3 regions of the Streptomyces sp. MMBL 11-1 genome follow, and region 2 is predicted to be linked to each of the others. Evidence: predicted binding sites of a transcription regulator. Region 2 holds the regulator's gene; each other region holds the start of a gene.
What was found. The regulator HrcA, encoded in region 2, represses chaperone genes, less so after heat shock. The targets are predictions, from matches to a motif close to TTNGCACTCNGNNNNNCNGAGTGCNAA.
Positions count from the first base shown of each region.

Region 1: the regulator HrcA is predicted to act here: its motif matches at 2,976-3,002, upstream of groES (co-chaperone GroES).
Region 3: the regulator HrcA is predicted to act here: its motif matches at 2,229-2,255, upstream of groL (chaperonin GroEL).

Region 1 is NZ_CP117709.1:4,898,935-4,909,466, forward strand. Features, by position in the region: gene PSQ21_RS21785 (VOC family protein) at 1-408, shown strand, start outside; gene PSQ21_RS21790 (THUMP-like domain-containing protein) at 477-1,700, opposite strand; gene PSQ21_RS21795 (polysaccharide deacetylase family protein) at 1,862-2,785, shown strand; gene groES (co-chaperone GroES) at 3,159-3,467, shown strand; gene groL (chaperonin GroEL) at 3,566-5,191, shown strand; gene PSQ21_RS21810 (SDR family NAD(P)-dependent oxidoreductase) at 5,363-6,136, opposite strand; gene PSQ21_RS21815 (outer membrane protein assembly factor BamB family protein) at 6,285-7,919, opposite strand; gene PSQ21_RS21820 (MOSC domain-containing protein) at 8,106-8,777, opposite strand; gene PSQ21_RS21825 (LysR family transcriptional regulator) at 8,933-9,823, shown strand; gene PSQ21_RS21830 (WhiB family transcriptional regulator) at 9,963-10,304, opposite strand.
Region 2 is NZ_CP117709.1:2,202,214-2,212,745, forward strand. Features, by position in the region: gene PSQ21_RS09515 (16S rRNA (uracil(1498)-N(3))-methyltransferase) at 1-436, opposite strand, end outside; gene PSQ21_RS09520 (nitronate monooxygenase) at 433-1,506, opposite strand; gene dnaJ (molecular chaperone DnaJ) at 1,640-2,782, opposite strand; gene hrcA (heat-inducible transcriptional repressor HrcA) at 2,783-3,799, opposite strand; gene PSQ21_RS09535 (MBL fold metallo-hydrolase) at 3,961-4,776, shown strand; gene PSQ21_RS09540 (DUF3097 domain-containing protein) at 4,850-5,668, shown strand; gene PSQ21_RS09545 (ABC transporter substrate-binding protein) at 5,840-8,716, shown strand; gene hemW (radical SAM family heme chaperone HemW) at 8,732-9,973, opposite strand; gene PSQ21_RS09555 (ATP-binding SpoIIE family protein phosphatase) at 10,093-10,532, opposite strand, start outside.
Region 3 is NZ_CP117709.1:4,421,690-4,432,221, forward strand. Features, by position in the region: gene thrC (threonine synthase) at 1-1,017, shown strand, start outside; gene PSQ21_RS19420 (MoaD/ThiS family protein) at 1,047-1,325, shown strand; gene PSQ21_RS19425 (cold-shock protein) at 1,768-1,974, shown strand; gene groL (chaperonin GroEL) at 2,418-4,040, shown strand; gene PSQ21_RS19435 (ABC transporter ATP-binding protein) at 4,344-6,353, shown strand; gene PSQ21_RS19440 (hypothetical protein) at 6,358-6,525, opposite strand; gene PSQ21_RS19445 (hypothetical protein) at 6,513-7,340, opposite strand; gene PSQ21_RS19450 (hypothetical protein) at 7,708-8,466, shown strand; gene PSQ21_RS19455 (SigE family RNA polymerase sigma factor) at 8,575-9,075, shown strand; gene PSQ21_RS19460 (hypothetical protein) at 9,068-9,547, shown strand; gene PSQ21_RS19465 (mannosyltransferase family protein) at 9,717-10,532, shown strand, end outside.

The DNA of each region.
Region 1 (10,532 bases), 2.7 Mb from region 2:
CACTACGTCGCGATCTTCGGCGGTGACTCCCGCATCCTGGACGTCACCCACTACGGCGAGTCCGCCCCGGGCGAGACGGGCTCCGTGCTCACCGTCGGATTCCGGCTCGCGGGCCAGGACTACATCGGTCTCAACGGAGGCCCGCAGTTCCCCTTCACCGAGGCGATCTCGCTCTCCGTGGACTGCGCCGACCAGGCCGAGGTGGACCGGTTCTGGGACGCGCTCTCCGAGGGCGGCGAGGAAGGCCAGTGCGGCTGGCTCAAGGACAAGTACGGGGTCTCCTGGCAGATCGTGCCGAACGAGCTGCCGCGCCTGCTGGCCGACCCGGACCCGGCGAAGGCGGATCGGACCATGAAGGCGATGCTCGGCATGGGCAAGCTGGACATCCAGGCACTGCGCGACGCCTGAACGGACCCCGGCCTCCCTGGCGCACCGTCGCCGGGTGGTGGGCATCCTGACGGGTCCCGCCGGGCGGGTCAGCCCAGCGGATGGCCGATCAGCATCGTCGGAGCCCCCGCCACCCGGGTCAGGAACACCGTCGCCGCGTGCGGACCGCTCAGCTTCATCCGGCGACGCAGCTCCTCCGGCTCCACCGCCGAGCCGCGCTTCTTGACGGTCAGTACGCCGACCTCCCGCTCCCGGAGCAGCGCCTTCAGCTTCTTCATGTTGAACGGCAGCCGGTCGGTGATCTCGTACCCGGAGACGTACGGGGCGGAGTACCGCGTATCGCTCGTGACGTACGCGATCGTCTCGTCCACCAGCCGCCCTCCGCACCGCTCCACGATGTCGGCGACCAGATGCGCCCGGATCACCGCGCCGTCCGGCTCGTACAGATAGCGCCCGACCGGGCCCACCGGCGGGGCGGGCAGCGGTGCCGGGGCGGTCAGGGTCGCCCCGGAGGGCAGCAGCGTGGCCCGGAACGCGCCGGGTGCGAAGCCCTCCCCGTACCAGAGCACCGCCTCCTTCACCTCGCCGCCGTCCGAGATCCACTCGGCCTCCGCCTCCGGGCCGATCGCCTCGTGCGGCACGCCCGGGGCGATCTTCAGCGCCGCCCTCGGGGCCTTCAGCGCGGCGGCCGCCGCCCACGACAGCGGCGGTGAGTACGCCTCCGGATCGAAGATGCGGCCGCGTCCGCCGCGCCGGGCCGGGTCCACGAACACCGCGTCGTACGGGGCGGTGTCGATCTCCGTGACATCGGCGCACCGCACCTCGATCAGCCCTTCCAGGCCGAGCGCTTCGGCGTTGGCGCGGGCCACCTCGGCGGTCAGCGGGTCGCGGTCCACGGCCAGGACGGAGATCCCGGCGCGGGCCAGGGCGAGGGCGTCGCCGCCGATGCCGCAGCACAGGTCGGCCACGCTCCGCACGCCGAGCCCGGCGAACCGCGCGGCACGGTGGGCGGCGACCGACGTACGGGTGGCCTGCTCGACCCCGTTGGGCGTGAAGTACATCCGGTAGGCGTCCTCGGCCCCGAACTTGGCCACCGCCCGCTGCCGCAGCCGGGCCTGACCCAGGGCCGCCGACACCAGCTCCGCCGGGTGCGTACGGCGCAGCCGGGTCGCGGCGGCCAGCTCGTCGGCGGGATCGTGGTCGCGCAGCTCGGCCAGCAGCTGCTCGCCCTCGGGGGTGCGCAGCGCGGCGAAGGCGGCGCGGGCGGGGTCGTCGGCCGGGGCGGAGGGGGTCGTTGCGTTCACCCGGTCCATTGTGGCCGGTGCGTGGAGTGCCGCTCCCCGCACCGCTGAAGGCCGCTGTGGGCCGGCCGGGGGACGGGGCCGCACCGCTCGCGGTGTCGGGGCGGGAGGCGGGCCGACGGCTGGCAGGATGCGGCGCCATGCAGCTAGTACGACAAAAAGAAGAATCGGCCATGAAGTGGCACAGGACGGGCACCGTCGTGCTGGCGGCCCTGCTGGCCGCCGCCGTCGCCTCCGGGTGCGCGGCGGAGACGGGCGGCAGTGGCACGGGGACTTCCGGCGGACCCGCGAAGCCCGCCGCCGGCCAGCCGGGCGAGGCCGCTCCGCAGGCCGGGCCCGCCCGCGCCCTGGACACGTACGCCGAGGCGCTCAGGAAGAAGCAGGCCCGACGAGCGGTCGCCGCGAAGAAGTGGGGGCTCGCCAAGACCCCGCTCGCGGCCCCCGAGCCGCCGAAGGCGAAGCCGCGCCTCACCACCCGCGAGGGCTTCGAGGTCCGGGACGACGGCGGGCTGCCGCCCGTCTTCACCACCGTCCCGACCAAGGAGAAGATCGTCTTCCTGACGATGGACGACGGGGCGGAGAAGGATCCCGAACTGCTGCGGATGATGACCGAACTGGACATCCCGTACAGCGCGTTCATCAGCGACTACGTCACCAAGGACGACTACGGCTACTTCAGGAAGATGCAGAAGCGCGGGGTGGTCATCAGCAACCACACGCTCAACCACCGCTATCTGCCCGGCCTCTCCCGCGCGGAGCAGAAGCGGGAGATCTGCGGCCAGCAGGAGAAGATCCTCAAGCACTTCGGGAAGCGGCCCACCCTCTTCCGCCCGCCCTACGGCAACTACAACCGCGACACGCTCGTCGTCGCCAAGTCCTGCGGGATCACCGCCGTACCCCTGTGGTCCTCCGAGGCCTTCCCCGACCACATGGAATGGCGCGAGTGGGACCGGGACCTGCACCCCGGCGACATCGTCCTCACCCATTTCCGGGGCGAGGACGACTGGAAGGGCTCGATGCCCGACATGATCCGCCAGGTCATGAAGACCATTACCGACAAGGGGTACGCGGTGGCGAAGCTGGAGGACTACGTCTGACCCGCGCCCCACCCCGTATCCGACCCGCGCGTGCGCGCCCGGCCCCCCGCCGCGCGCGCACGCGTCGCTGTCGCCCCCGCTGCGGCATCTCCGCACCGTCCCCGTCGTACGGAACGCGGCGCTCCGCCCCCACGTTGTCCGGAAGGGTGATCCGACGGAGCCGCGATCGAGACGGCGCGAGGGTGGTGAATTGGCACTCCGCTTGACCGAGTGCTAATCGCGGTCATAGTCTCAGGTCTGGCACTCCCCCCTGGAGAGTGCCAGCACCACCTTGCGCGACAGGGCAGGTCCGGCACCCGCGACGACGGGCCGGTCAGGTCGCCGCCCACAGACTGTTAAACCCCGTGAGATCTCCGAAGGGGGAGACCGGATCGTGTCGACCACCAGCTCCAAGGTTGCGATCAAGCCGCTTGAGGACCGCATTGTGGTCCAGCCGCTCGACGCCGAGCAGACCACGGCTTCCGGCCTGGTCATTCCGGACACCGCGAAGGAGAAGCCCCAGGAGGGCGTCGTCCTCGCCGTGGGCCCGGGCCGCTTCGAGAACGGCGAGCGGCTTCCGCTCGACGTCAAGACCGGCGACGTCGTCCTGTACAGCAAGTACGGCGGCACCGAGGTGAAGTACAACGGCGAGGAGTACCTCGTCCTCTCGGCCCGCGACGTTCTCGCGATCGTCGAGAAGTAATTCACCCACGTTTGCTTGTGTTCTGCGCCCCTGGCCCCCTGCGAAATAACTAGCCGGGCGGCGAGGGGCGCAGTTCATTTTGAGAGGGAACACAGCCCATGGCGAAGATTCTGAAGTTCGACGAGGACGCCCGTCGCGCCCTTGAGCGCGGCGTCAACAAGCTTGCCGACACGGTCAAGGTGACGATCGGCCCCAAGGGCCGCAACGTCGTCATCGACAAGAAGTTCGGCGCTCCGACCATCACCAACGACGGTGTCACCATCGCGCGTGAGGTCGAGCTCGACGACCCGTACGAGAACCTCGGCGCGCAGCTCGTCAAGGAGGTGGCGACCAAGACCAACGACGTAGCGGGTGACGGCACCACCACCGCGACCGTCCTGGCCCAGGCGCTCGTCCGCGAGGGCCTGCGCAACGTCGCCGCCGGCGCCTCCCCGGCCGCCCTGAAGAAGGGCATCGACGCCGCGGTCAAGGCCGTGTCCGAGGAGCTCCTCGCGACCGCCCGCCCGATCGACGACAAGGCCGACATCGCCGCCGTGGCCGCGCTCTCCGCGCAGGACCCGCAGGTCGGCGAGCTCATCGCGGACGCGATGGACAAGGTCGGCAAGGACGGTGTCATCACCGTCGAGGAGTCCAACACCTTCGGCCTGGACCTGGAGTTCACCGAGGGCATGGCCTTCGACAAGGGCTACCTGTCCCCGTACATGGTGTCCGACCAGGAGCGTATGGAGGCCGTCCTCGACGACCCGTACATCCTGATCCACCAGGGCAAGATCGGCTCCATCCAGGAGCTGCTCCCGCTCCTGGAGAAGGTCATCCAGGCCGGCGCCTCCAAGCCGCTCCTGATCATCGCCGAGGACGTCGAGGGCGAGGCGCTCTCCACCCTCGTCGTCAACAAGATCCGCGGCACCTTCAACGCCGTCGCGGTGAAGGCCCCGGGCTTCGGCGACCGCCGCAAGGCCATGCTCGGTGACATCGCCACCCTCACCGGTGCGACCGTCATCGCCGAGGAGGTCGGCCTCAAGCTCGACGGCGCCGGTCTCGACGTGCTGGGCACCGCCCGCCGCGTCACCGTCTCCAAGGACGACACGACCATCGTCGACGGCGGGGGCAACTCCGAGGACGTCAAGGGCCGCGTCAACCAGATCAAGGCCGAGATCGAGTCCACGGACTCCGACTGGGACCGCGAGAAGCTCCAGGAGCGCCTCGCGAAGCTGGCCGGCGGCGTGTGCGTCATCCGTGTCGGCGCCGCCACCGAGGTGGAGCTCAAGGAGAAGAAGCACCGCCTCGAGGACGCCATCTCCGCCACCCGCGCCGCGGTCGAGGAGGGCATCGTCTCCGGCGGTGGCTCCTCCCTCGTCCACGCGGTGAAGGTCCTGGAGGGCAACCTCGGCAAGACCGGCGACGAGGCCACCGGTGTCGCGGTCGTCCGCCGCGCCGCCGTCGAGCCGCTGCGCTGGATCGCCGAGAACGCCGGCCTGGAGGGTTACGTCATCACCTCCAAGGTCTCCGAGCTCGACAAGGGCCAGGGCTTCAACGCCGCCACCGGCGAGTACGGCGACCTGGTCAAGGCCGGCGTCATCGACCCGGTCAAGGTCACCCGCTCCGCCCTGGAGAACGCCGCGTCCATCGCGTCGCTGCTGCTCACGACCGAGACCCTGGTCGTCGAGAAGCCGGCCGAGGAAGAGGCCGACGCCGGGCACGGCGGCCACGGCCACTCCCACTAGTACGGCCGCACCGCTCGGTACGCCGTTCGGTACGCCCGAGGCCCGGCACTCCCGTCGAGGGGGCGCCGGGCCTCGGTGCGTCCCGACTCGACCGCACCGCACCGCACCGCGCCGACCGTCCCGACCGCGCAGAGAGGCGGGCGAGGCCGCTGCCGCGGACCGTCGAAGCGGCTACCGCGGGCCGTACTTGCGCCCCGTCCGTGAGGTGACCCCGCCGAGCAGGCCACGCGGGGCGACCTTCACCAGACCCATCAGCGCCTTGTAGCGCGGGTCCGGGATCGACACCGTCTTCCCCCGCGTCAGATCCGTCAGCGCGGACGCCACCAGCTTGTCCGCGTCGAGCCACATCCAGCCCGGGATGTTGTCCGTGCCCATCCCGGCCCGCTCGTGGAACTCCGTCCGCACGAACCCCGGGCACAGCACCATCAGCCGCACCCCCGACCCGGCCAGATCCCGCGCCACGCCCTGGGTGAACTGCACGACCCACGCCTTCGACGCCCCGTACGTACCGCGCGGCACGAACGCCGCCACCGACGCCACGTTGACGACCCCGCCCCGGCCCCGCTCCCTCATCCCGGTGACGGCGGCCGAGGTCAGCCGCAGCACCGCCTCGCAGTGCACCTTCAGCATCGTCAGCTCATCGGCCATGGACACCTCCAGGAAGCGCCCCTTGTTGCCGAACCCGGCGTTGTTGACCAGCAGGTCGACCGGGTGCGTGCGCTCCGCGAGCCGCTTCTCGACCGCCTCGATCCCGCCGTCCGTGGACAGGTCGGCGCTCAGCACCTCGGCCTCGATGCCGTGCCGGTCGTGCAGTTCGGTGGCCTGCTCGCGCAGCCGCGCGGTGTCCCGCGCCACCAGCACCAGGTTGTGCCCCTGGGCCGCGAGCCGCCGCGCGAACGCGGCCCCGATGCCCGCCGTCGCGCCCGTGATCAGTGCAGTCGTCATACGCGGCACGTTAGTGCCCCGCGTGTTCCGGTGGCCCACCCGCCCGCTGCCCCGCGCCCCCGCGGCGCCGGCTCCGGCCTCTTCCCGTCCACGTCCAGGGCCCGGAACCGCACGTCGTGCACAGGGAGGGGAGATCCCTCAGTACGGGTCAGGGCGCGGCGGCGAAGGACAGCATGCGGGCCTCGCGCACGGGCTTGTGGTTCTCGTCGCCGCTCACGGTCGTCGACGTCAGGACGAGCCGTCCGTCGACGTAGGCCGTGTGCCCCATGAACATCTCGTACTCCCACGCGGCGGTCGCCGCCGGGTGCTTCACGACCTCCGTCTCCGTGCCGGCGCCGCGCGGACCCATGAGGAAGGTCCGGCCGGGGGTGCTCGGACCGGCGGCCTCGTAGATGCGCATCGACGTGCCGTCCTCGGCGCGCAGCGCGTACAGGTGGCGACGATCGTCGGACTTGATGCCCCACAGGAACTTCCCGGTCCTCACGTCGTACGCGCCGACCTGTGCGGTGCCGCCCAGCATGATGAGGCCCTTGTCGACCGAGGCGCCCCGGCAGGGCTGGATGTCATCGCCGCCTCCGTTTCCGGCACAGTGCTCGAACCCCTTGTCCCGGGCGTCGAAGGTCACGCGGTGCTTGCCTCCCGGATCCAGGACCGTGATCCGCCAGTCGCTCGCGGTGTCCTCGTTGTTGTAGGTGGTGAAGACGACCGGGTCCATGGAGATCAGGGCGCCGAAGCTCCAGCCGGTCTTCGTCCGGTGGCGCCACAGGACCTTGCCGGTCCGGGGATCGAACTCGCGCAACTGGCCGTAGTTCTTGCTCCGGTCCATGGAGACCATGCAGTCGGAGCTCACCAGCAGCCGGGCGGCGCCGCCCGCCACACCGGTGGGGAAGCACGCCCCCTTCTTCTCCGAGGGGATCTCGTGGAGCTTGCTCCCGTCGTCCATCCGGTAGGTGACGGCCCGCTGGCCCCGGGCCACGGAGAGGACATCGCCGCTGATGGCGCTGTAGACGATGAACGTACTGTCCTCGTCACCGGGCTCGTCGAGCTTCTTGTGCCACCCCTGCTTCCCCGTCTTCAGATCGATCATCTGCATCTGGTTGCAGAGATTGCCCCGCTCGTTGTCCGGCCTCTCGTGCCGGAAGACCACGACCTTGCCGTCGGGCGTCGGGTTGGCCGGTGTCTCGCACACGGAGGAGGGCAGGTCGATGTTCCAGACCTCGGCGCCGTCCGAGAGCCGGTAGGCCGTGACCTTCCGGTACAGCGCCTGGACGGCGGTGTCGCCGACGATCCACAGGTCGTGGACCTTGTTGATCTGCTTGGGGATGTCGGCCTGGTCGTCGGCGATCCACGCCGACGACTCGCCCGGCTTCCGCGCGGCCGACACCTCCGCCGTCGTCGGAATGCGGCCCGGCTTCGGGGCGCCCGCCGCAGGCGTACGGGACGGGGACGCCGAACCGGAAGGGCCGGGCGACTTCTCCGCCACGGGCTTCGCGGGATCATCCCGTCCCCAGTCGGTGAGGCCGTACACCCCGCCCGCCACGACCACGAGCACCAGCGCCACGACCGCGGCGATGACCGGCCCCGGGCCGAAGCGGCGACGGCCCGGCGGCGGCTCGGCCGGCGCCCCGAGGTCCGGCCCGGGCGGTGGCCCGTAGCCCTGCCCGTAGCCCGGCCCGGGCGGCGGCCCGCCCCCGGGATCGGCGCCCTCCGAGGCGTACGGGTTGCCCGGCACGGGCTGCTGCGGCGGGCCCGGGGTGTACCAGGGCTGCTGCGGGTCGGGCATGGTCTTCCCCCTGAGACGGGCCACGTGGCCCGAAGACCTCTCCTCGGGCACAGGTCACTGGTGGTGGACGCACCGCACACCGGTCCAGTTCCCGCCGCGAGGCCCCCACGCACCGCGACGGATGACGCCACGTCACCGGGCCGGGCCGCCGCTTCCCCCGGACCGGACCGACCGCCCGCCCGGTCCTCAGCCCTGCCGCGCGGCGTACTCCCGCGCCGTGCGCAGCGCCTCGGGATGCAGAGCATCACCGGCGGCCAGCAGCGCGGGCAACAGGGTGCGTTCGGTCGTCACCGCCCGGAACTGCAGGGCGGCGGTGACCTCGTGGTCCGGCCGGTGCACGATCTCGATGGGGTCCCCGGCACGGACGGCGCCCGGTTCGATCACCCGCAGGTACGCGCCGGTGGCGGCCCGCTGGGTGAACCGCCGGACCCATCCCCGCTCCCCGAGGTGGTGGGCGAAGGTCCGGCACGGGATACGGCCCGAGGTCACCTCCAGGACGAGGTCCGCGCCCACCCGCCAGCGCTCGCCGATCCGCGCGCCGCTGACGTCCAGACCGAGGGTCGTGAAGTTCTCGCCGAAGACTCCGTTGGCCAGCTTCCTGCCGCCCAGCTCCCGCTCCCAGGCGTCCAGCTCCTCCCGGGCGAAGGCGTACACCGCCTGGTCGCTGCCGCCGTGATGGCGCAGGTCGCACACCGCGTCCCCGGCCAGCCCGCTGCCACCGCCACCGGCCCTGGGCCCGGGGTCGAGGACCTCGACCGGGCCCTCCACCGGTCGCTTGTCGATCCCGGTGACGCCACCCGGGCCGTCGGTCTGTGCGGAGGGGCGGGGTTTCCCGATGTTCACGGTCAGCAGTTTCATACGGTCACGCTAAGGGCTGCCCCGCAGGGCTTTCGTTCCGGATCACGCCGGGGTCGACCCGGACGGAAGGGCCTGACCCACTCCGCCCTCCCCGGGACCTCAAAGGCCCTTCTCGTGAACTCGCCCCGCCCCCAAGAATTCCTTATGATGGCAGCGTGATCGAAGCCCGCCACCTCCGTGTCCTGCGCGCCGTGTCCACCACCGGCTCGTTCTCCGCCGCAGCCCGTGAGCTCGGCTGCACCCAGCCCGCCGTCAGCCAGCAGATGAAGGCCCTGGAGTCGTCGGCGGGCACCACGCTGCTGATCCGCACCGGCCGGGAGATGCGCCTCACGCAGGCCGGTGAGGCGCTGGTACGGCACGCCTCCGGCATCCTCGCGGGGCTGACGGCGGCCGAGGAGGAGGTCGCCGCCATCGCCGGACTGCGGGCCGGCCGGGTCCGGCTGGTGTCCTTCCCCAGCGGCAGCTCCACCCTGGTCCCGGGGGCGCTCGCCGCCCTGCGCGCCGAACACCCCGGCACCCGGGTGTCGCTCGTCGAGGCCGAGCCGCCGCGCTCGGTGGACCTGCTGCGCGAGGGCGACTGCGACATCGCGCTGGCGTTCCGTTACGGGGCGACCGGCGGCGAATGGGACGACCTGGTGGTCCGGCCGCTGCTCACCGACCGGCTGATCGGCCTGGTCCCGGAGGGGCACCGGCTGGCGGAGGCGTCGAGCGTGTCCATCGGCGAGCTGGCCGAGGAGTCGTGGATCGCGGGCTGTCCGCGCTGCCGTCGGCAGCTGGTCGAGGTCTGCGAGGAGTCCGGCTTCACCCCGCGCATCGACTTCGCCACGGACGACTACCCGGCGGTGATGGGCCTCGTCGGGGCCGGGCTCGGAGTGGCGGTGCTGCCGGAGCTGGCTGTCGAGTCGGTACGTCCCAAGGGGGCCAGGGCCGTGCCGGTCGAGCCCGCGATCGAGCGGGAGATCGTCGCGCTGACCCTGCCGGACCTGGCCCGGGTCCCGGCGGTGGCGGCCACCCTGGACCAGCTGTCGCGCACGGCCGCCCGCTGAGGCCGGGCGGGCCGCGGCGCGCGCCGGGTCCCGCGGCCCACGGGCCGCGTGGGGTCCGGCCCCGCTGCGGCCGGTCGCGGGCCGGATCGCCGAAGGCGTCGGGAGAAACGTTTCTGCGTTCGATTGCTGCGTACGGGTGTCAGGTGGCGCCGGGGCCCGGGCCGGCGGCGGGAGCGCCGGAGGGCGCCGCGGTGATCAGTCGGGTCCTGGCCCGGCCCATCAGCTCTTCGCGCTCGTCCTCCGTCAGGCCGCCCCACACCCCGTAGGGCTCCCTCACGGCCAGGGCGTGCGCCGCGCACTCGGCCCGTACCGGGCAGCGCATGCAGACCTCCTTGGCGGAGGTCTCGCGGGCGCTCCGGGCCGCGCCGCGCTCACCCTCGGGGTGGAAGAACAGGGAGCTGTCCACGCCTCGGCAGGCGGCGAGCAGCTGCCAGTCCCACAGGTCTGCGTTGGGTCCGGGAAGGCGGGAGAAATCTGCCATTGCTTGTCCCCTCGGAGCTGTGCTGCGTCGGAAGCGGCATCCTCGACCGTCTGTGATCGGCGGCCTGCTGTGTTCGGACCGTCGGTGATCGGTGTGACCGGAGTCTCGACCGTACATCTGCGGTGCTAGTAGATGTAAATATGACTGATTGCGAATCTAGCCACAGACACCCTCGAAAGGGAAGAAATAGTGCCGAAAAGGGCACGCCAAGGAGTGAAAATTCGGTTG
Region 2 (10,532 bases):
GGACCCGGCGCGACTGCTTTCCCGCCTCCCTCGCCGTACTGCGCCACTTCGTCAGGGCCTTGGCGCCGCGCTCGCCCTTCCACTGGGTGATGCAGCGGGCCGCCTGCCAGGGCACGATCGCGTCGACGCCGGTCTCGGTCATCGTCTCGACGGCCAGTTCGCCGCGGTCGCCCTTGGGGAGCGCCTGGACGACGGTGATCCGCGGGGCGGGCGCGGGCTCCTCGTGGAGGGTGTCGAGGCCGGTGACCGTGAGCCGGTCCTTGCCCTCGGCGGTCCGCACGACGCCCTCCGCCCAGTGGCCGAGCCCGTCGGTGAGGACGACGTCCTCGCCGGGCTGAAGCCGCTTGACGGAGACGGCGTGCCGTCCCTCCGGCCCCTCCAGGACGAACTCCGGCCCGGCGGGCATCTGTTCGACGACGAAGACCGGTGCGGTCACCGGGGGCTCCTCACGCTCAGGGCCGACCGGGCGGCCTCCAGTTCGGCCACGAGCAGCTCGATCAGCTCGCCCGCGGTCACTTCCCGGGCCATCCGGTGGCCCTGTCCGGCCCACAGGGCCATGCCCTGGGCGTCCCCGGCCTTGGCGGCGGCCCTGCGCAGCCCGCTGGTGACGTAGTGGACCTGGGGGTAGGCGGCGGGGGCGTAGGGGCCGTGTTCGCGGACGAAGCGGTTGACCAGGCCGCGGGCGGGCCGCCCGGAGAAGGCACGGGTCAGCTCGGTGCGGACGAACAGCGGGTTGGTCAGGGCCTGCTTGTGCAGCGGGTGCGCCCCGGACTCGGGGCAGACCAGGAAGGCGGTGCCGAGCTGGGCGGCGTCCGCGCCCGCCGCGAGGACGGCGGCGATCTGCGCGCCGCGCATCAGGCCGCCGGCCGCGATGATCGGGATCTGCACGGTCTCGCGGACCTGGGTGATGAGGGAGAGCAGCCCGGTGCCGGTCTGGTCGAGCTGCGGGTCGTCGCGGTGGGTGGACTGGTGGCCGCCCGCCTCGACGCCCTGGACGCAGACGGTGTCGGCGCCCGCCCACTGGGCGCTCTGGGCCTCCTCGGCCGAGGTGACCGTGACGATGGTGTGGGTCCCGGCCCTGGCGAAGGCGTCCAGGGTGTCGCGGGTCGGGCAGCCGAAGGTGAAGGAGACGACCGGAACCGGGTCCTCCAGCAGGATCGCGACCTTCGCCTCGTAGCCGTCGTCGCCGCCGCTGTCCGGGTCGCCGAGCGGGGTCTCGTACCAGGCGGCCTCGCCGGCGAGCTGGTGGCGGTAGACCTCGACGGCGCTGGGGTCGGCGAGCGCGGGCTGCGGCATGAAGAGGTTGACGCCGAACGGTCCGGCGGTGAGCCGGCGCAGCTGCTTGATCTCGTTGTACATCCCGTCCGCCGTTTTGTACCCGGCGGCCAGGAATCCGAGCCCGCCGGCCTCGGCGACGGCCCCGGCGAGCTGGGGCCCGGACGTGCCGCCCGCCATAGGGGCCTGCACGATCGGATACCGGCAGAGATCGGTCAACTCGGAGGACATGACCGCATCGTGCCACGTCCCGTCCAACAGGGCCGAATCAGCCAGGCGACACCGTGACCGGTTCTCCCGCCGTACGCCGCACCGCCCGCCGGTTGTGAACCGGCGGGCGGTGCGGTGAAAGGCGGAAAGCGGTTCAGCGGCCGTTGAACGCGTCCTTCAGACGGGAGAAGAGACCCTGCTGGCCTGGCTGAAACTGACCCAGGGGCCGTTCCTCGCCGCGCAGCTTGGAGAACTCCCGCAGCAGCCGCTCCTGTTCCGCGTCGAGCTTGGACGGGGTCGTCACCTCGACGTGCACGATCAGATCGCCCCGCCCGCCGCCCCGCAGGTGGGTGATGCCCCGCCCGTGCAGGGGCACGGACTGGCCGGACTGGGTGCCGGGCCGGATGTCGATCTCCTCCAGGCCGTCCAGCGTCTCCAGCGGGCACTTGGTGCCGAGGGCCGCGGCCGTCATGGGGATGGTGACCGTGCAGTGCAGATCGTCGCCGCGCCGCTGGAACACGGCGTGCGGCAGTTCGTGGATCTCCACGTACAGGTCGCCCGGCGGGCCGCCGCCGGGGCCGACCTCTCCCTCGCCGGCGAGCTGGATACGGGTGCCGTTGTCGACGCCCGCGGGGATCTTCACGGTCAGGGTGCGCCGCGAACGGATGCGGCCGTCGCCGGCGCACTCCGGGCACGGGGTGGGCACGACCGTGCCGAAACCCTGGCACTGCGGGCAGGGCCGCGAGGTCATGACCTGGCCCAGGAAGGACCGGGTGACCTGCGAGACCTCGCCGCGACCGCGACACATGTCACAGGTCTGGGCGGAGGTGCCGGGGGCCGCGCCCTCGCCGCTGCACGTGTTGCAGACGACGGCCGTGTCGACCTGGATGTCCTTGGTGGTGCCGAAGGCCGCCTCGTTGAGGTCGATCTCCAGCCGGATCATGGCGTCCTGGCCCCTGCGGGTCCGCGAACGGGGTCCGCGCTGCGCGGCGTTGCCGAAGAACGCGTCCATGATGTCGGAGAAGTTGCCGAAGCCGCCGGCTCCGAAACCTCCCGCGCCGCCACCGCCGCCGCCACCGGCGGAGAGCGGGTCGCCGCCGAGGTCGTAGACCTGCTTCTTCTGCGGGTCCGAGAGCACCTCGTAAGCGGCGTTGATCTCCTTGAACCGCTCCTGGGTCTTCGGGTCCGGGTTGACATCCGGGTGCAGCTCGCGTGCGAGCCGACGGAATGCCTTCTTGATCTCGTCCTGAGATGCGTCGCGGCGCACGCCGAGTACGGCGTAGTAGTCCGTGGCCACTTACGACTCCGCCAGGATCTGTCCGACGTAACGTGCCACTGCGCGTACCGCTCCCATCGTTCCGGGGTAGTCCATGCGGGTCGGTCCGACCACGCCGAGTTTGGCGACTGCCTCGTCGCCCGAACCGTAGCCGACCGCGACGACGGACGTGGAGTTGAGCCCCTCGTGGGCGTTCTCGTGCCCGATCCGTACGGTCATGCCGGAGTCCGTCGCCTCACCGAGCAGCTTCAGCAGGACGACCTGTTCCTCCAGTGCTTCCAGCACCGGCCGGATCATCACCGGGAAGTCGTGTCCGAAGCGGGTGAGGTTGGAGGTGCCGCCGATCATCAGCCGCTCCTCCGTCTCCTCGACCAGGGTTTCGAGGAGGGTGGAAAGGACCGTGGACACCGTCCCGCGGTCCTCGCTGTCGAAGGATTCCGGCAGCTCCTGCACCAGGTGCGGGACATCCGAGAAGCGGCGTCCGACGACCCGGCTGTTGAGCCGGGCCCGCAGATCCGCGAGCGATGTCTCGCCGAACGGCGCAGGACAGTCGATCATACGCTGTTCCACCCGGCCGGTGTCCGTGATCAGGACGAGCATCAGCCGGGCGGGGGCGAGCGCCAGCAGTTCCACGTGCCGCACCGTCGAGCGGGTCAGCGAGGGGTACTGCACGACGGCGACCTGCCGGGTCAGCTGCGCGAGCAGCCGCACCGTCCGGCCGACCACGTCGTCGAGGTCGACCGCGCCGTCGAGGAAGTTCTGGATGGCCCGCCGCTCGGGCGACGACAGCGGCTTGACGCCCGCGAGCTTGTCGACGAAGAGGCGGTACCCCTTGTCCGTCGGGATGCGTCCCGCGCTCGTGTGCGGCTGGGCGATGAAGCCCTCGTCCTCCAGCACCGCCATGTCGTTGCGGACGGTGGCCGGGGAGACCCCCAGCCGGTGCCGCTCGGTCAGCGCCTTGGAACCGACGGGCTCCTCGGTACCGACATAGTCCTGGACGATGGCGCGCAGCACTTCGAGTCTGCGTTCGCTGAGCATCGCGCACACCTCCAGCTGTGTTTCTCGGTGTCTGTCTGGCACTCGGTGCGTTCGAGTGCCAGCAATCCCGCCGTCAGTGTACGGGGGTGGGGTGGGGCCGGGGCAAGGGCGACCGGCCACGCCCCCACGAGACCGCGCGCCGTTGCCGCTAGCGTCGTGGTATGGACGTCGCTTGGGAAGACTTCGGCTGGGAGCGGTTGGGCAACGGTATCGGCAGGCGGCGCCTTCCCCGCTGGGATGCCACCGCCGCGCTGGTCGCCGGGGAGGACGGCGCACTGCTGTACGACACCGGCGCCACGCTGCGCGAGGGCGTCGAGCTGCGGCGGCAGGCCGAGGCGCTGCTCGGGCGGAGAGTGACGCATATCGCACTGAGCCATCCGCACTTCGATCATGTGCTGGGCACCGCCGCGTTCGCCGGGGCGCAGGTGTACGGGGCGGTGGGCATCGCGGCCCTGCTGCGCGACGGGGCGGAGGGCCTGTGCGCCTCGGCGGTGCGCCACGGCGTACCGGAGGGCGAGGCGGCCCGGTCGGCGGACACGCTGGTGGTCCCGCACCACGAGGTGTGCGGCGACTGGACGCTCGACCTGGGCGGCGGCCGTCAGGTGCTCCTGGCGAACGTGGGCCCCGGACACAGCGGCCATGACCTCGCGGTGCTGGTGCCGGGCACGGACGGCGAGCCTCCGGTGGTGTTCTGCGGCGACCTGGTCGAGGAGTCGGGCGAGCCGCAGGCGGGCCGGGACGCGATCACCTCACGCTGGCCGGCCGCGCTGGAGCGGTTGCTGGCGCTGGGCGGCGAGGACGCTCGTTACGTACCGGGGCACGGGGCGGTGGTGGACGCGGCGTTCGTGCGGGCGCAGCGGGGGGCGCTGGCGGAGCGGTTCGGCGTGTCCCTCGACGCGTCCCTCGACGCGTCCCTCGACGCGTCCCTCGACGCGTCCTTCGACGCGTCCTTCGACGTGTCCTTCGACAGGGAATGAGCCCCGGACCGTCTCGCCGGTCATGGCCGGGTCCGCCACGCCCGGCGCGGTTCGGGCGAATATCGTCGTGCCCATGCGCAGCTACCAGCCGGACCTGACCCCGCCGTGGAAGAGGTCCGCCCCCGTGCCCGAGGTGTCCGCCGAGCCCGATCTGGTCGTGGAGGAGGTCTCCACCGGCTTCTGCGGGGCGGTGATCCGCTGCGAGAAGACGGCCCAGGGGCCGACGGTGACGCTGGAGGACCGCTTCGGCAAGCACCGGGTGTTCCCGATGGAGCCGCGCGGCTTCCTGCTGGAGGGCAAGGTCGTCACGCTGGTACGCCCGGCCCCCGGTGGCCCGGTGCGTCCCACCCGTACGGCCTCCGGTTCGGTGGCGGTGCCCGGGGCGCGGGCCCGGGTGGCGCGGGCGGGGCGGATCTATGTGGAGGGCCGGCACGACGCGGAGCTGGTGGAGCGGGTGTGGGGCGACGACCTGCGCATCGAGGGCGTGGTCGTGGAGTACCTGGAGGGGGTGGACGACCTCCCGGCGATCGTCGGGGAGTTCGCGCCGGGGCCCGACGCCCGGCTGGGGGTGCTGGTGGACCATCTGGTGCCCGGCTCCAAGGAGTCCCGGATCGCCGAGCGGGTGACCGGCGCGCATGTGCTGGTGGTGGGGCATCCGTACATCGACGTGTGGGAGGCGGTGAAACCGTCCTCGGTGGGGATCGACGCCTGGCCGGTGGTGCCGAGGGGGCAGGACTGGAAGACGGGCGTGTGCCGGGCGCTGGGGTGGCCGGAGAACACCGGGGCCGCCTGGCAGCACATCCTGTCCAAGGTCCGCAGCTACAAGGACCTCGAACCCCAACTGCTGGGCCGAGTGGAGGAATTGATCGATTTCGTCACCCTTCCGGACTGATGTCCGGGGTCTGATACCGGCCCGGTACCGGCGCGTTGCAGGACTGTCGAAGAGGATCTCGTGCCGATCCCTATGAATGCCTGCGCCCCACACGCACCATCGGATATTGAGGGGGAAGAACGGGCAGGCGGTTCGCGAGCCGGACGGCTCACGGGGGAAGGGCACGGGGCGATGGCGCGCGAGGTGTGGCGGGACAGTGCGGACAACGAGGCGGCCTCGGCCGTCTTCCACCTGATACAGCAGCTGATCGACCGGTACCGCGTCAACCGGCCGGTGATGCCGCTCGTCGTGGTCCAGGCGGCGGACGCCGGGGCCGGTCCGGAGATCGACGCGCGGGTGGAGCAGCTCGTACGTCAGGTGCACCGGGCCAATGAGTTACGCCGGGTGCCGGTGCGGCAGCTGGAGGGCGAGGGGGCGACCCCGTACGAGGCGGCGCTCGACATGGTGCGCACGCTCTCCGAGAAGCCGTGGGAGACCCGCGAGAACACCCAGTACAAGACCTTCTCCTTTCCCCGCTCGCGGCTGCTCGGGGCGATCGAGCAGGCCACCGCGGCGGTGGTCGAGCAGTCCGACGGGAACACCTCCGCGGTACGCGAGGAAAGGATCCTGGAACAGCTGAGCCGGCTGCGCTGGCGGTCCGGCCGGCCCCGCCGGGGCACCTGGTGGGACTCCCTGCGGCGGTCGGTGCGTCCCGAGACCTTCGTCGGCGCGCTCTTCATCGCCCTCCTCAGCGTGCTGCTGGGGGAGATCGACTGGCTGCTGACCGTGCTGGTGGCGGCCCTCGCGCTGATCGGTCTCGTCGTGGTGGGGCTGGCGAGCCGGGCCGCCCCGCCGCTGCTGTGGCTGCGGCGCGCCAGCCGGTGGTTCGCCACCACCTCGTCCCTGGCCGCGTCCAGCACCGGCCATCCGTCGGACGGCTGGTCGTGGTTGTCGCCGAGCGGTTCGTGGCGGGTGATCCGGGCGCGGGCGGCGGCGGTCGCGGAGCGGGTGGCGGACGCGGGGGCGGGAGACGAGCACGCGCGCCAGTTCCATCTGGAGCTGCGGGTGCAGGCGCTGCTGGAGGATCTGCGGCACAACTACCGCCCGCACTCCCTGGACTGGCGGCGCAGCAAGCGCACGGTCCCGCCGGTGGTGTTCCTGCCCCGGGCCACGCAGGACAACGGCGGCATCCTGCTGATCAACGCGATCAACAGCGTACGGTCGCGGCGCAGCGAGGTGGATCCGCTGCTGCTGCTCGCCTCGCTCCAGGCCCCCGAGATCATGCGGCACACCCCGCCGCTGCCCCCGGAGCGGCCGGGTCCCGGGGCGCCGACCGGTTCGTCCGGGGCGCGGGCCCGCTACGAGCGCTGGGTGGACGATCTGAGTCTTGGCCAGTCGCCGGGGGCGGCGGCGACCCTGGCGTGGGTGCTGCTGCTGCCGCTGTCCACCGAGAAGCTGACCCACGAGCACGCGCACGCGCAGCTCGTCACCCACCGGGTGCGACGGACCTGGGCGTGGTGGGTGATGTCGCGGGCGAGCGTCGCCGTGCTCGTCGTGGGCAGTCTGCTGGGGGCGTTCCTGTGGGCCGGACACTGGCGCGACACGTACTGCCACGGGCCGCTGACCGACCGCAGCACGGACGCGATCTGGGAGGGGAAGGGCAACGACCGGGAGTGCGTGGGGGTGGCGACCGCGCCCGAGGTGCTCTTCGCGCGGGGCAACGACCTGGAGCTGAACGGGGCGGGGAAGGGCATCACCTTCGAGCGGATCGAGCAGGCGATCCGGGACGAGAACGCCGACATCGAGCCGGACGACACGTACGTGACGGTCGTGTACGCCGGTCCGCTCACCGCCACGGGCAAGGACCGGGAGGCGACCCGCAAGGGCCTGGAGGAACTGACCGGCGTCTATCTCCACCAGCGGGCGGTGAACAAGACCGTGCGCCGGTCGGTGAAGCTGCGGGTGCTGACCGCGAACGGCGGCGAGGACATGCTGCGGCAGCTCACCGCCGTACGGAAGATCATCGAGGTGGCCCGGCGGGATCCGACGGTGGTCGGGGTGGTGGGCCTCGGCCGCAACACCCAGGAGAGCGAGAAGGCGGTGAAGCTGCTGCGCGAGGCCGGGCTGCCGGTGGTGAACACGACGAACTCCAGCAGCGACCTGCCCCGGGAGTTCCCCAACTACTTCGGCCTCGCGGCGACGGACGAGGAGCAGACGCATGTGCTGGGGCTGGTCGCCCGGCAGATCGCGAAGGACCTCGACCGTCCGCACGGGCTCGTGCTGTCGCGCGAGGACGTCAACGGGGACCTGGACCGGTACACCATCGAGCAGCGGGACGCGGGCCGGAAGATGCTGGACGACGCGGGCTTCGGGCTGGGCAAGGACGTGACGTACGACCTGGCGGGCGGGGCGAGCCTGAACACCCCGCTGACGACCATCTGCCGGGCCGAGCGGGTGCCCGACGCGCTGTACTTCGCCGGGCGGGTCGAGGACGTGCCGACGCTGATGCGTGGCCTGTCGGAGACCACCGGGTGCTCGGACCGGCGGATGACGGTGTTCACCGGGGACGATCTGACGAAGGGGACGTTCGACGACAGCACGTCGATCGCGGCCAACGTCACGCTCTACCACAGCTCGCTCGCCCCGTTGGACCAGGGAAACAACCTCGGCTTCTACGTGGACGCCTACCGCACACTGCGGGCGCTGCACCCGGAGCGGGAGGTCGCCGAGCTGGCGCCGGGGCGGGCGGCGTGGGAGGACGATCTGTTCGCCAGTGGGCAGACCGTCATCTCCTACAGCGCGACGGTCGCCCTGTACGACGCGGCGGCGCGCGGCGACAAGCGCCGGAGCGCGGCGGAGACCTGGGCGACGTTGCACACGGTGGACCTCAACAACATGCCGACGGGGAGGATCTCGTTCAGCCGGGCGAGGTCCTCGGTCTCCGACAACGTGCACGGCCTCAACATCGTCAAGGTGGTCCGCCCGGGGCCGAGCGCCGAGCGGACCCTGGTCTGCGGCAAGCCCGCCGGGGTCTCGCCCCCGCTGACGGCGAAGGACTGCCGTCCGTGAGGCGCCCCGCCCGGGTCAGTCGACCAGGTCGCGGACGACGGCGTCGGCGAGGAGCCGCCCGCGCAGGGTGAGGACCGCGCGGCCCCGCCCGTACGGTTCCGGGGCCAGCAGCCCGTCGGCCAGGGCGCGGCGGGAGGCGGCGAGACCGTCGGCTTTCAGGAGGGAGAGCGGGCAGCCCTCGCGCAGCCGCAGTTCCAGCAGGATGCGCTCGACGCGGCGGTCCTCCTCGCCGAGGATCTCGCGGCCCGCGCCGGGTGAGCGGCCCTCGGAGAGCGCCTGGGCGTACGCGCCGGGGTGCTTCACGTTCCACCAGCGCACGCCGCCGACGTGGCTGTGGGCTCCGGGGCCCGCGCCCCACCAGTCGGCGCCGCGCCAGTACAGCTCGTTGTGCAGACAGCGGCCCGCCTCGGTGGTGGCCCAGTTGGAGACCTCGTACCAGTCGAAGCCGGCGGCGGCGAACGCCTCGTCCGCGATGAGGTAGCGGTCGGCGTGCGCGTCGTCGTCGGTCATCGGGATCTCGCCGCGCCGGATGCGGCGGGCGAGCTGGGTGCCCTCCTCGACGATCAGGGCGTACGCGGAGACGTGGTCGGGGCCCGCGCCGATCGCGGCGTCCAGGGTGGCCCGCCAGTCGTCGTCGGACTCGCCGGGGGTGCCGTAGATCAGGTCGAGGTTGACGTGGTCGAAGCCCGCCGCACGGGCCTCGGCGACGCAGGCCTCGGGGCGGCCGGGGGTGTGGGTGCGGTCCAGGATCTTCAGGACGTGCTGCTTGGCGCTCTGCATGCCGAAGGAGACCCGGTTGAAGCCGCCCTCGCGGAGGGCGGCCAGGTAGGCCGGGTCGACGGACTCGGGGTTCGCCTCGGTGGTGATCTCCGCGTCCTCCGCGAGCCCGAACTCCTCCTTGATCGATGCCAGCATCCGTACGAGGTCGGCGGCGGGCAGCAGGGTGGGGGTGCCGCCGCCGACGAAGACCGTGCGCACGGGGCGGGGGTCGTCGCCGAGGACCTTGCGGGCCTGGCGGACCTCCTCGATCAGGTGGGCGGCGTAGTTGTCGCGGGAGGCCAGCGCCCCGCCGGAGCCGCGCAGCTCGGTGGCGGTGTAGGTGTTGAAGTCGCAGTAGCCGCAGCGGGTGGCGCAGTAGGGGACGTGCAGGTAGAAGCCGAGCGGGCGGTCGGCTGCGCCTTCCAGGGCGTGGCGCGGCAGCGCCCCGTCGTCGGGCACGGGCTCACCATCGGGCAGTACGGAAGGCATACCGTCCATTGTCACTCGCCGCGGAAGCTGTCCTTACCGGGCCGCTTCGGTCCGGCGGGCTCCAGTCCGCACCGGGCTCCCGTCCGGCATGGTTCAGTCCGCACCGGGCGGCTCCTGGCCGGCGTCGTTCAGTTCGCGTGCAGGACCAGCAGGGCCACGTCGTCGTCCGGGGGCTGCTCGGCGAACTCGTGGACGGCCCGCCGGATGCGCTCGGCCGTCGCCTCGGCCGGCAGCCCGGCGCACCCGGCCAGCACCTGGGCCAGCCCGTCCCCGTCGTCGAACATCAGCGGGCCCGACCGGCGCTCGGTCACCCCGTCCGTGACACAGAGCAGGGTGTCCCCGGGCGTGAGGTCGAAGATCTGGCTCTCGTACGCCACGTCCTCGACGACCCCGAGCAGCACCTGCGGCTCGGCGGCCGGGCGTACGGAGCCGTCGGGGCGCAGCAGCAGCGGCAGCGGGTGCCCGGCGCTGGCCACCGTGCAGCGGACCCCGCCGCCGGGGAGCGGCACGACCTCCCCGTACAGCAGGGAGAGGAACCGTGACTGGGTGCCGTCGTGGAGCTGCTGGC
Region 3 (10,532 bases), 2.2 Mb from region 2:
GGCTTCACCAAGCTCGTCAAGGCCGACAACCTCGCCCGTGAGCTGGGTGTCACCGGCGGCCTGTACGTGAAGGACGACTCCGGCAACCCGACGCACTCCTTCAAGGACCGCGTCGTCGCCATCGCCGTCGAGGCCGCCCGCGCCTTCGGCTTCACCACCCTCTCCTGCTCCTCCACGGGCAACCTGGCCGGAGCCGTCGGCGCAGCCGCCGCCCGGGCCGGACTGCGCTCCTGCGTCTTCATCCCGCACGACCTGGAGCAGGGCAAGGTCGTGATGGCCGCGGTGTACGGCGGTGAGCTGGTCGGCATCGAGGGCAACTACGACGACGTCAACCGCTTCTGCTCCGAGCTCATCGGCGACCCGCTCGGCGAGGGCTGGGGCTTCGTCAACGTCAACCTGCGCCCGTACTACGGCGAGGGCTCCAAGACGCTGGCGTACGAGATCTGCGAGCAGCTCGGCTGGCGGCTGCCCGACCAGATCGTCATCCCGATCGCGTCCGGCTCCCAGCTCACGAAGATCGACAAGGGGTTCCAGGAGCTGATCAAGCTCGGCCTCGTCGAGGACAGGCCGTACAAGATCTTCGGCGCCCAGGCCGAGGGCTGCTCCCCGGTCTCCGCCGCCTTCAAGGCCGGTCACGACGTCGTACGGCCCCAGAAGCCGAACACCATCGCCAAGTCGCTGGCCATCGGCAACCCGGCGGACGGCCCGTACGTCCTGGACATCGCCCGCCGCACCGGCGGCGCGGTGGAGGACGTGACCGACGAGCAGGTCGTCGACGCGATCAAGCTGCTGGCGCGCACCGAGGGCATCTTCGGCGAGACGGCGGGCGGCGTGACGCTCGGCGTGACGAAGAAGCTCATCGAGGCGGGCGTCATCGATCCGGCGCTCACCACCGTCGTCCTGAACACCGGCGACGGGCTCAAGACGCTGGACGCGGTCTCCGCGACCTCCCAGGCCACGGCGACCATCAAGCCGAGCCTGGACGCGTTCCGCGCCGCGGGCCTCGCCGCCAACTGATCACCCGAGACTTCAGGAAGGCACCCACCATGAGCGTCAAGGTCCGCATCCCCACCATCCTCCGTACGTACACGGGCGGCCAGGCCGAGGTCCCGGCGGAGGGCGCCAAGCTCTCCGAGGTCATCGAGTCCCTGGAGAAGGACCACCCGGGCATCGCGGCCCGGGTCCTGGACGACCAGGGCAAGCTCCGCCGCTTCGTGAACGTGTACGTCAACGACGACGACGTGCGCTTCGAGGGCGGGCTGGACGCGGCCACGCCGGACGGCGCGGGCGTCTCGATCATCCCCGCGGTCGCCGGCGGCTGCTGAACCGCCGGGCCGCCTCCCGGCGGCCCCATCGCACCTCTGTGTGACCACCATTGCCCCCTCCGCGAGAGAAGCGGAGGGGGCAATTCTGCATGGTTGAGCACGGTAGAGTTGGGGAAGCACCGTCCGCTGCTCGTGCCGCCCGCATATGAGAATGCGCCTGGCCCCGATAAGAAGCAGCCAAAGTACGTGAACCCTTTGTGGCATAAGTGCCCTTTGTCTGGCCCGACTTGCCCGTAAATCTCTGCAAACCCGCATATTCGCGTGTTCTTCCCTGCCCAGAATTCTCGTCCGATTGACCTGTTGCAGAGGGCAGTTGGGCGGATACATTCGGCCGCGGTCGACGCGCTGCGGCGCCGCGCACCCTCTCCTGTCGGAGGGTGAGTTCCGACCCGGGCCCGCGAAGTGCGGTCCCGTGCAAGGGCCAGTAATAGGGGAGTTAGGCATGGCTCAGGGCACCGTCAAGTGGTTCAACGCGGAGAAGGGGTACGGCTTCATCGCGGTCGACGGTGGTGCGGATGTTTTCGTCCACTACAGCGCGATCCAGATGGACGGGTACCGCACCCTCGAAGAGGGTCAGCGAGTTGAATTCGAGATCTCGCAGGGCCAGAAGGGGCCCCAGGCCGACATGGTCAAGCTCGCCGTCGGCTGAGCTCGGCGCGGTCGTCCGACGACACTACTCACGCACGCAGGGCCCGGCTCCCGGATCAGGGGACCGGGCCCTACGTGCGTCCCGGCGTCGCGGCGTCCCGGCGTCCCGGCGTCCCGGCGTCCCGGCGTCCCGGCGTCCCGGCGTCCCGGCGTCCCGGTGTCGCGGACCGCGTTCGGCGGGTGCTGACGGCCCCGCCGGGCGGGCGCCGTCATTCACATCCGATGGGCGCCGTTGTCCACATCCGGAGAGGGACGCTTGCACTCGCAGGGGTCGAGTGCTAATCATTGGCGTTAGCACTCTCCAGGTGAGAGTGACAGAAACTTGGACCGGGCCGGTGAGGCCCGCAGGCGCGGTGGGGCAAGGAACCACCACGCAGGCAGGCCGTCCGTCGCGGGCGCCTCTCGGTCCGGAGAATCCACCCCTGTCCGGGAGGACCACTTCACATGGCCAAGATCATCGCGTTCGACGAGGAGGCACGGCGCGGTCTCGAGCGCGGGATGAACCAGCTCGCCGACGCCGTCAAGGTCACCCTCGGCCCCAAGGGCCGTAACGTCGTCCTCGAGAAGAAGTGGGGCGCGCCCACGATCACCAACGATGGTGTTTCCATCGCCAAGGAGATCGAGCTCGAGGACCCGTACGAGAAGATCGGTGCGGAGCTGGTCAAGGAGGTCGCCAAGAAGACGGACGACGTCGCCGGCGACGGTACGACCACCGCCACCGTTCTGGCTCAGGCTCTCGTCCGCGAGGGTCTGCGCAACGTCGCCGCAGGCGCCAACCCGATGGCCCTCAAGCGGGGCATCGAGAAGGCCGTCGAGGCCGTCTCCGCCGCTCTGCTGGAGCAGGCCAAGGACGTGGAGACCAAGGAGCAGATCGCTTCGACCGCCTCCATCTCCGCCGCCGACACCGAGATCGGCGCCAAGATCGCCGAGGCGATGGACAAGGTCGGCAAGGAAGGCGTCATCACCGTCGAGGAGTCCCAGACCTTCGGTCTGGAGCTTGAGCTCACCGAGGGTATGCGCTTCGACAAGGGCTACATCTCGGCCTACTTCGCGACCGACATGGAGCGTATGGAGGCGTCGCTCGACGACCCGTACATCCTGATCGTCAACTCGAAGATCGCCAGCGTCAAGGACCTGATCCCGCTGCTGGAGAAGGTCATGCAGTCGGGCAAGCCCCTGCTGATCATCGCCGAGGACGTCGAGGGCGAGGCGCTCTCCACCCTGGTCGTCAACAAGATCAAGGGCACGTTCAAGTCCGTCGCCGTCAAGGCTCCGGGCTTCGGCGACCGCCGCAAGGCCATGCTCGCGGACATCGCCATCCTCACCGGTGGCACCGTGATCTCCGAGGAGGTCGGTCTCAAGCTGGAGAACGCCGGCCTGGACCTGCTCGGCCGTGCCCGCAAGGTCGTCATCACCAAGGACGAGACCACGATCGTCGACGGTGCCGGTGACAGCGAGCAGGTTCAGGGTCGCGTCAAGCAGATCCGTGCCGAGATCGAGAACTCCGACTCGGACTACGACCGCGAGAAGCTCCAGGAGCGTCTGGCGAAGCTGGCCGGCGGCGTGGCCGTCATCAAGGCCGGCGCCGCCACCGAGGTGGAGCTCAAGGAGCGCAAGCACCGCATCGAGGACGCGGTGCGCAACGCCAAGGCCGCCGTCGAGGAGGGCATCGTCGCCGGTGGTGGCGTGGCTCTGCTCCAGGCCTCGGCCGTCTTCGAGAAGCTCGACCTCACGGGCGACGAGGCGACCGGCGCCAACGCCGTGAAGCTCGCGCTGGAGGCCCCGCTCAAGCAGATCGCCGTCAACGGTGGTCTTGAGGGTGGCGTCGTCGTGGAGAAGGTGCGCAACCTGCCGATCGGTCACGGCCTCAACGCCGCGTCCGGCGAGTACGTCGACATGATCGCCGAGGGCATCATCGACCCGGCGAAGGTCACGCGCTCCGCTCTGCAGAACGCCGCGTCCATCGCCGCGCTCTTCCTCACCACCGAGGCCGTCATCGCCGACAAGCCCGAGAAGGCCGCCGCGGCGGCTCCGGGCGGCATGCCGGGCGGTGACATGGACTTCTGATCCGCCGCGGAGCCCCGGGCCTCTCCGGGTGCCTCCGGCTGATCGAAGTTCGCGTACGTCCCACAGGGGCGGTACCTCTTCACGGAGGTGCCGCCCCTGTGGCGTTTCCCGGCCGACGGGCCGGGGCGTGCGGGGCGGCGCGCACCGCCCGCGTCCGGTCCGACCGGTGGGCTGGAGTGCGGGCGGGCTTTGCCGTTCTCCCCGCATGCTTGGGCGCGGGGCGGGGGCCGCACGGTCGCGAGCAGGCGGAACCGGCGGATCTGCGTCCCTTGATGATGGTGACGGCTGACGGAGGGGGTCCGGGTGAGCACGGTGGCGGGGACGACGCGAGCGGGCGAGAGCGGGAACGAGGGCGAGGGCGAGGGCGAGGAGGACAGGGGTGAAGGGGAGGAAACGCTCCGGGAGCCCGTTGAGCAGTCGGCCAGGGGGGATGTGGGGCAGCGGGCCGGGAAGCCTGTTGAGCAGTCGGCCAGGGGGGCCGTGGGGCAGCGGGCCGGGGAGCCCGTGGAGCCCGGGGAGCCCGTGGAGCCCGTGGAGCGGGAGCAGGCCGGAGATTCCGCCGAGGGCGAGCCGGGCGCCGGCCCCTCCCCTCTCCGCCTCCTCCTCTCCCGGGTCCGTCCGCACCGCGGCGTTCTCGTCCGCGCGGGCCTGCTCTCGCTCGCCGGATCCGCGGCGGGTCTCGCGATGCCGCTGATGGCGAAGCACGCGGTCGACGCGTTCGCCGCGGACCGTTCGCCCGCGGGGCCACTCGTCGCACTGACCGCGCTCGTGCTGGTCGGAGCCTGCCTCTCCGCGTACGGGCGCTACCTCATGTCCCGTACGGGAGAAGGCGTCGTCCTCCGCGCACGTGACCAACTCGTGGGCCGCATCATGCGGTTGAAGGTCCCGGCGGTGGACCGGCTGACTCCGGGCGACCTCCAGTCACGGGTGACCAGCGACACGACCCTGCTGCGGACGGTCCTCTCCAGCGGTCTGGTCGAGTCGTTCAACAGCGTGCTGATGCTGCTGGGGACGATCGGCTTCATGGCGTACATGGACCTGACGCTGCTCGGCGTGACGCTGGTGGTGATCGTCGGCATCGGCGCCGTGACCTCCCTGCTGATGCCGCGCATCCAGCGGGCCCAGCTCCGCGCCCAGGAGTCCGTGGGCGCGATGGGCGCGGCACTGGACCGGGTGCTCCAGGCGTTCCGCACGGTCAAGGCGAGCGGGGCGGAGGAGCGGGAGACGGCGGCCGTCGCGGCGGCTGCCCGGCACGCGCACGACCGGGGCGTCTCGGTGGCGCGGTGGTCGTCGGTCTCCGACGTCACCATGGCGATGTCGATCCAGCTGGCGTTCCTGGCGGTGCTGGGCGTGGGCGGCGCGCGGGTCGCGTCCGGCTCGCTGGAGATCTCGTCGCTGATCGCGTTCCTGCTCTACCTCTTCTATCTGATGGGCCCGATCGGCGGTCTGGTCGAGGGCTGGACGGGCTTGCAGAGCGGGCTCGCGGCGGTGCGCAGGATCGACGAGGTCGAGTCGCTGCCCGGCGAACCGGCCGCCGACCCCGGAGCCGTACGGCAGGAGATCCCCGCGACTCCGCTCGGCGTCACGTTCCGGGACGTGACGTTCGGCTACGGGGATGAGCGGGCGCCCGCGCACAAGGGGGTGACGTTCGACGTTCCGACCGGCGGTCTGGTCGCCCTGGTGGGCCCGTCCGGGGCGGGCAAGTCGACGGTGTTCAGCCTGCTGGAACGCTTCTACGACCACGACGGCGGCACGATCACCGTCGCCGGCCGGGACATCCGGGACTGGCCGCTGGCCGAGCTGCGGGGCTCACTGGCGTACGTGGAACAGGACGCGCCGGTCCTGGCCGGGACGCTGCGGGAGAACCTCCTCTTCGCCGCCCCGGACGCCGAGGAGAAGGTCCTGACGGAGGCGGTGTCCCGTACCCGCCTGGACTCCCTGGTCGACCGGCTGCCGGAGGGCCTGGACACGGCGGTGGGCCACCGGGGCGTCACGCTCTCCGGCGGCGAACGCCAGCGGATAGCCATCGCCCGGGCCCTGTTGCGCCGCCCCCGCCTCCTGCTGCTCGACGAGGTCACCTCGCAGCTGGACGCGGTCAATGAGCAGGCGCTGCGGGACGTGATCCTCGAACTGGCGGCACAGACAACGGTGTTGGTCATCGCGCACCGCCTCTCCACCGTCCGGCACGCGGACCGCATCGTGGTCCTGGAGGACGGCCGGGTCCGCACGGCGGGCACGCACGAGGAGTTGATCGCCGGGGACGACCTGTACCGCGAGCTGGCGACGACGCAGCTCGCGGCAGACGCGCGGTGAGGCTTCAGCGAGCGTGGTTCTTGAGCTCCTCGGTGTCCGGGGTGATGGAGACGGGGTCGGGGAGCACGGCAGGGTCTCCGTAGTCGTACGAGTGCTGCTGGCGGTAACGGCCCTTGTCGGGCCCGCTGTGGACGACGAGCGTGCCCGACTCGCGGTCGATCAAGAGGTACACCGGTATGTCCTCTCGGATCGGGGGGTCAGGCCCGCCCGGACCGCGTTCATCCGGTCCCGTACGCCGGTCGGCTGCACGGCCCCCGGCGGGCCGACCGGCGGCTGCGGGGACGGTCCCCGGCACGGCCGGCAGAGGCCGCCGAGCAGCGCTTCGGGCGCGCCGGGGGCCCCGCACTCACCGCACTCCAGGGTGCGCAGGACCGTACGGGGGCCGGGCAGGACCCGCTCGGGCGGCAGCTTGTCGCGCAGCCGCCGTTCGACGAGGCGGGCGGCGCAGTGGACGGGCGACGGCAGCCCGCCGGTGAGGGCGTGCAGCAGCTCGGCCTCCGTGGCGCCCCGCGCGAACCACTCGCTGACCTGCGGTTCCAGATGTGCGCAGTCGGCGGCGGACAGCGTCAGCGCGGGGGCGGTCCGGCCGAGCGCCGCCAGCAGGATGAACGCCCGCGAACGGGTCGGCCGCCGGGGCTCGTCCGGCGGGGCGTCACCCCGGGTGAAGGCGTTCCACCAGTCGTCCTCGCGTGCGGTGCGGGAGAAGAAGGTGCGGGTCACCCAGAGCATGACCTCGTCGGTGATCACGCACTCGCTGCCGCGCCGCAGATGGCCCGCGTCCTGGAGCCGGTTGAGGGTCGTGCCCAGGGCGCACTGGCCGTAGGGGAGGTGCTTGGCCAGGGTCTTCACGGAGATGTCGGACCCGTCGGGCAGCCGGTCGATGTAGGCGGCGACGGCGGCGTCGCGGGGGCGGAGGTGGGCGAAGTCCCGGTCGGTGCGGGGGCGTTCGCCGGGGGCGGAGCGCTTGCCGTAGCCGGGGTTGGCCATGGGGTGGGGGCTTGCGGAGGGGTACGCGGGGGGACTCGCGGCACCGCTCTCGGGCGAGGTCTCGCGCGGGGCGCGGTGGGCATCACTAAACTGGCTGGCAGCCATGGGGATCGTTTCTTTCTGAGTGCTTCGATCTTCGGTGGTCAGACCCCTGTCGGTGTTGGAGCACCGGTGGGGGTCGACTTTTTGGTCCAGTTCCTGCGCACGCTAGAGCCTGGCGACCGTGTGTCGCAACTCGATCACAAACTGTCAACTTCGTAGCCAGGGTGGGTGGGTGGGTCAACTGACCCATCCACCCCATCCTTGTTAAGAGGGCTCGGATCTGACGGCTTGAGCTTCGGGAGGCCGAAGCGGAACGGGGGATGGCATGAAGGACGGAGAGGGCACGGGTGCGGGCGCGGAGCTGACGGCCCGGTTCGCCGCGGAGGTCGACTGGGCGAAGGTGGTCGATCTCTACATCCCCCTGCCGGAGGGGCGGTACGGGCCGGACCTGCTGGAGCGGCACTGGTCCCCCGATCTGCTGACGGCCGAGAACGCCCAAGCCATCCTTCACTTCGCGTGCTGCGGCGACGGCAGCTCGGTGTCTCCCGCGGCGCCCGAGGTGCTTCCCTTCCTCGTCGAGGCCATCGGGGACCCGGCCGTGAAGGTGCGTCCGCAGATCCTGGAGACGCTCGTCGTTCTCGCCCGCGCCGGGAACGACGCCCGCACCGCGCCCGTAGCCTGGCCCGCCGCCTGGGATCGGGCGGTCGACGCGCTGCTGCCGCTCCTCGCCGACGACGTGGAAGGCGACGAGGACATCCGGGTCGGAGTGGCCGCCGTACTCGCATGGGCCATCCACCGGACGGACGACCTCGTCGACCGCTTCCTGGCCCGGTTCGAGGACGAGCCCGATCTGTCGGTGGCGGAGCAACTCGTGCTGACCGTGGGCGAGCTGGCCGCTCACGCGGTGGAGCGGCGCGAGGACGCCGTCGCGTGGCTGCGGGAGCGGGCGGCCGACGCCGGGAAGGGCGAGGAGCCCGACATGGACGACGACATCGAGGCGTGGCTCGCCTGGACGGAACAGCACGGGCACGATGTCCGGCCGGCCGCGGCCGTCGCGCTGCGCCGTGCCCTCCGACCGCTGTGACGGCATGACGCTGTGACGACCGTCACCCGCGATTCCTCCTGGGTAGTGTCGACCGGATGACCTGCGGCGGGCGTATACCCGGTGAAGCGAAAGATCCGGGAGCGACTGTTGACCGTCGAGGAGTTCGAAGAGTTCTACGCCCGGGCGGCCGCACGTCTCACGGGCCAGCTGTACGTGATGACCGGCGACCTCCAGGAGGCGCAGGACGTCGTGCAGGAGGCGTTCGTCAAGGCGTGGGTCCGGCGCGGCCGGCTGGACCGCGACGGCAGCCCCGAGGCGTGGATTCGTACGGTCGCCTGGCGGTTGGCGGTGAGCCGTTGGCGCTTCCGGCGGCGTTCGGCGGACGCCTGGAGCCGGGGGAGCGGCGCGCCCGGACACGTGGAGCCGCCGGACCCGGGCCATGTGGTCCTGGTCGACGCGCTCCGGGAACTGCCCCCGCAGCAGCGGCGGACGCTGACCCTGCACTACCTGTGCGACCTCACGGTCGAGCAGATCGCCGGGGAGACCGGGCTTTCCGGCAGCACGATCAAGACGCATCTGGTTCGCGGACGGGCGGCGCTCGCCCACCGTCTGCGGGACCCCCGCATCGAGGAGGCCCCTGATGTCTGACCCGCGGGATCCGTTGCGGTCCCTGTTCCGGGAGGCCGGTGAGTTCGGGCAGATCCGCTCCGACGCGGACGACGCGTCGAGCATCACGCGACGAGGGATGCGCGCGCAGCGACGCCGGATGGCCATGGTGGCGGTGGGTGTGTGCCTGGTCGTCGGCGGGAGCGGCGCGGTAGCGGTGGGCCTGCTGCCGGTCCGGCCGCAGCCGGTCGCCCCGGCCACCGTCCCGTCGCCCAGCTACCCGTCGCCCGTGCCGTCGGACCGGCTGCCGACGCAGCCACCGTCCCTGCCGCCGACGCCGAGCACCACGCTGCCGGGGAGCGGGTCCACCGGGCCGGGCGGAGCGCCGACAGGTATGCGTACGAGTACGGGTGAGGGCACGGGCACGAGCAGGGAGACGGGCCCGGATACGACGCGGCTGCCACCCACGTCCACGCCGTCGGCGACGACCGATGGGACGACGTCGATGCCCTGACACCGACTGACACCGCGCCGCTGCCGTACCCGATCGTCCGGGTCCGTCCGGTTCCATCCGGGTCCGCCCGGGCCCGATTGTTTCCGTTTCCCGCCCCGGCGACCTCACCGGGCGATCCCGTACGCCTCGACGTATCCGCTCCGCGAGGCGCGCCCGAAAGGTGCCTGAGTTGTCCACGCTCTCCCCCGGGCTGCGGCCTCCTGCCGACCGGCCCGTACCCCCCGAGCCCCGGACGCCCTCGCGCCCCGGGCCCCGGATCGCCGCCCCGCCCGAGCCCCGGGCGGGCCGGTTCCGCCGGGCGGTGGCCCGCCTGACCCCTGCCGACCGGGCGGTGCTGTGGCTCTACCTCCTCACCCGGATATCCCTGTGGGTCACGGCCCACTTCGCCCGTCGGCTGTTCCCGGCCCGCTCCGGCACGCGGGAGGCGGCGCCCGTCCTCGCGCCCTTCCAGCAGTGGGACGCGAACCACTACCTCCACATAGCGCGCGACGGCTACTTCCCCGCCGGCGCGGGCCCGTGGACGAGCGGCTGGGACAACCGGGAGGCGTTCTTCCCGGGTTACCCCTTCCTCCTCCGTGCCGTGCACACGGTGGTGCCCGACTGGACGGCGGCCGGGCTGCTGATCTCGTTCGTCGCGGGGGCGGTGGCCGTACTGGCCCTGGCCCGTATCGCGCGGGCGTATCTGCCGCAGGACGCGGCGGGCCGCCGTACGGCTGCTCTCTTCCTGCTCTCGCCCTGCGCGGTGTTCCTGGCCGTCGGCTACACGGAGGCGCTGTTCCTCGCGTTCGCCCTGCCCGCCTGGCTCGCCGCTGTGCGGCACCGCTGGGCGCTCGCCGCCGTACTGACGGCGCTGGCGACGACGGTGCGCGTCAGCGGGCTGTTCCTCGCCGCCGCCATCGCGCTGCTCTTCGTGCTGACCGCCCGGGAGAAGCGGGACCGGCGGAGTTGGCGAGCGGCGGGCTGGACGCTGCTCCCGGCGCTGCCC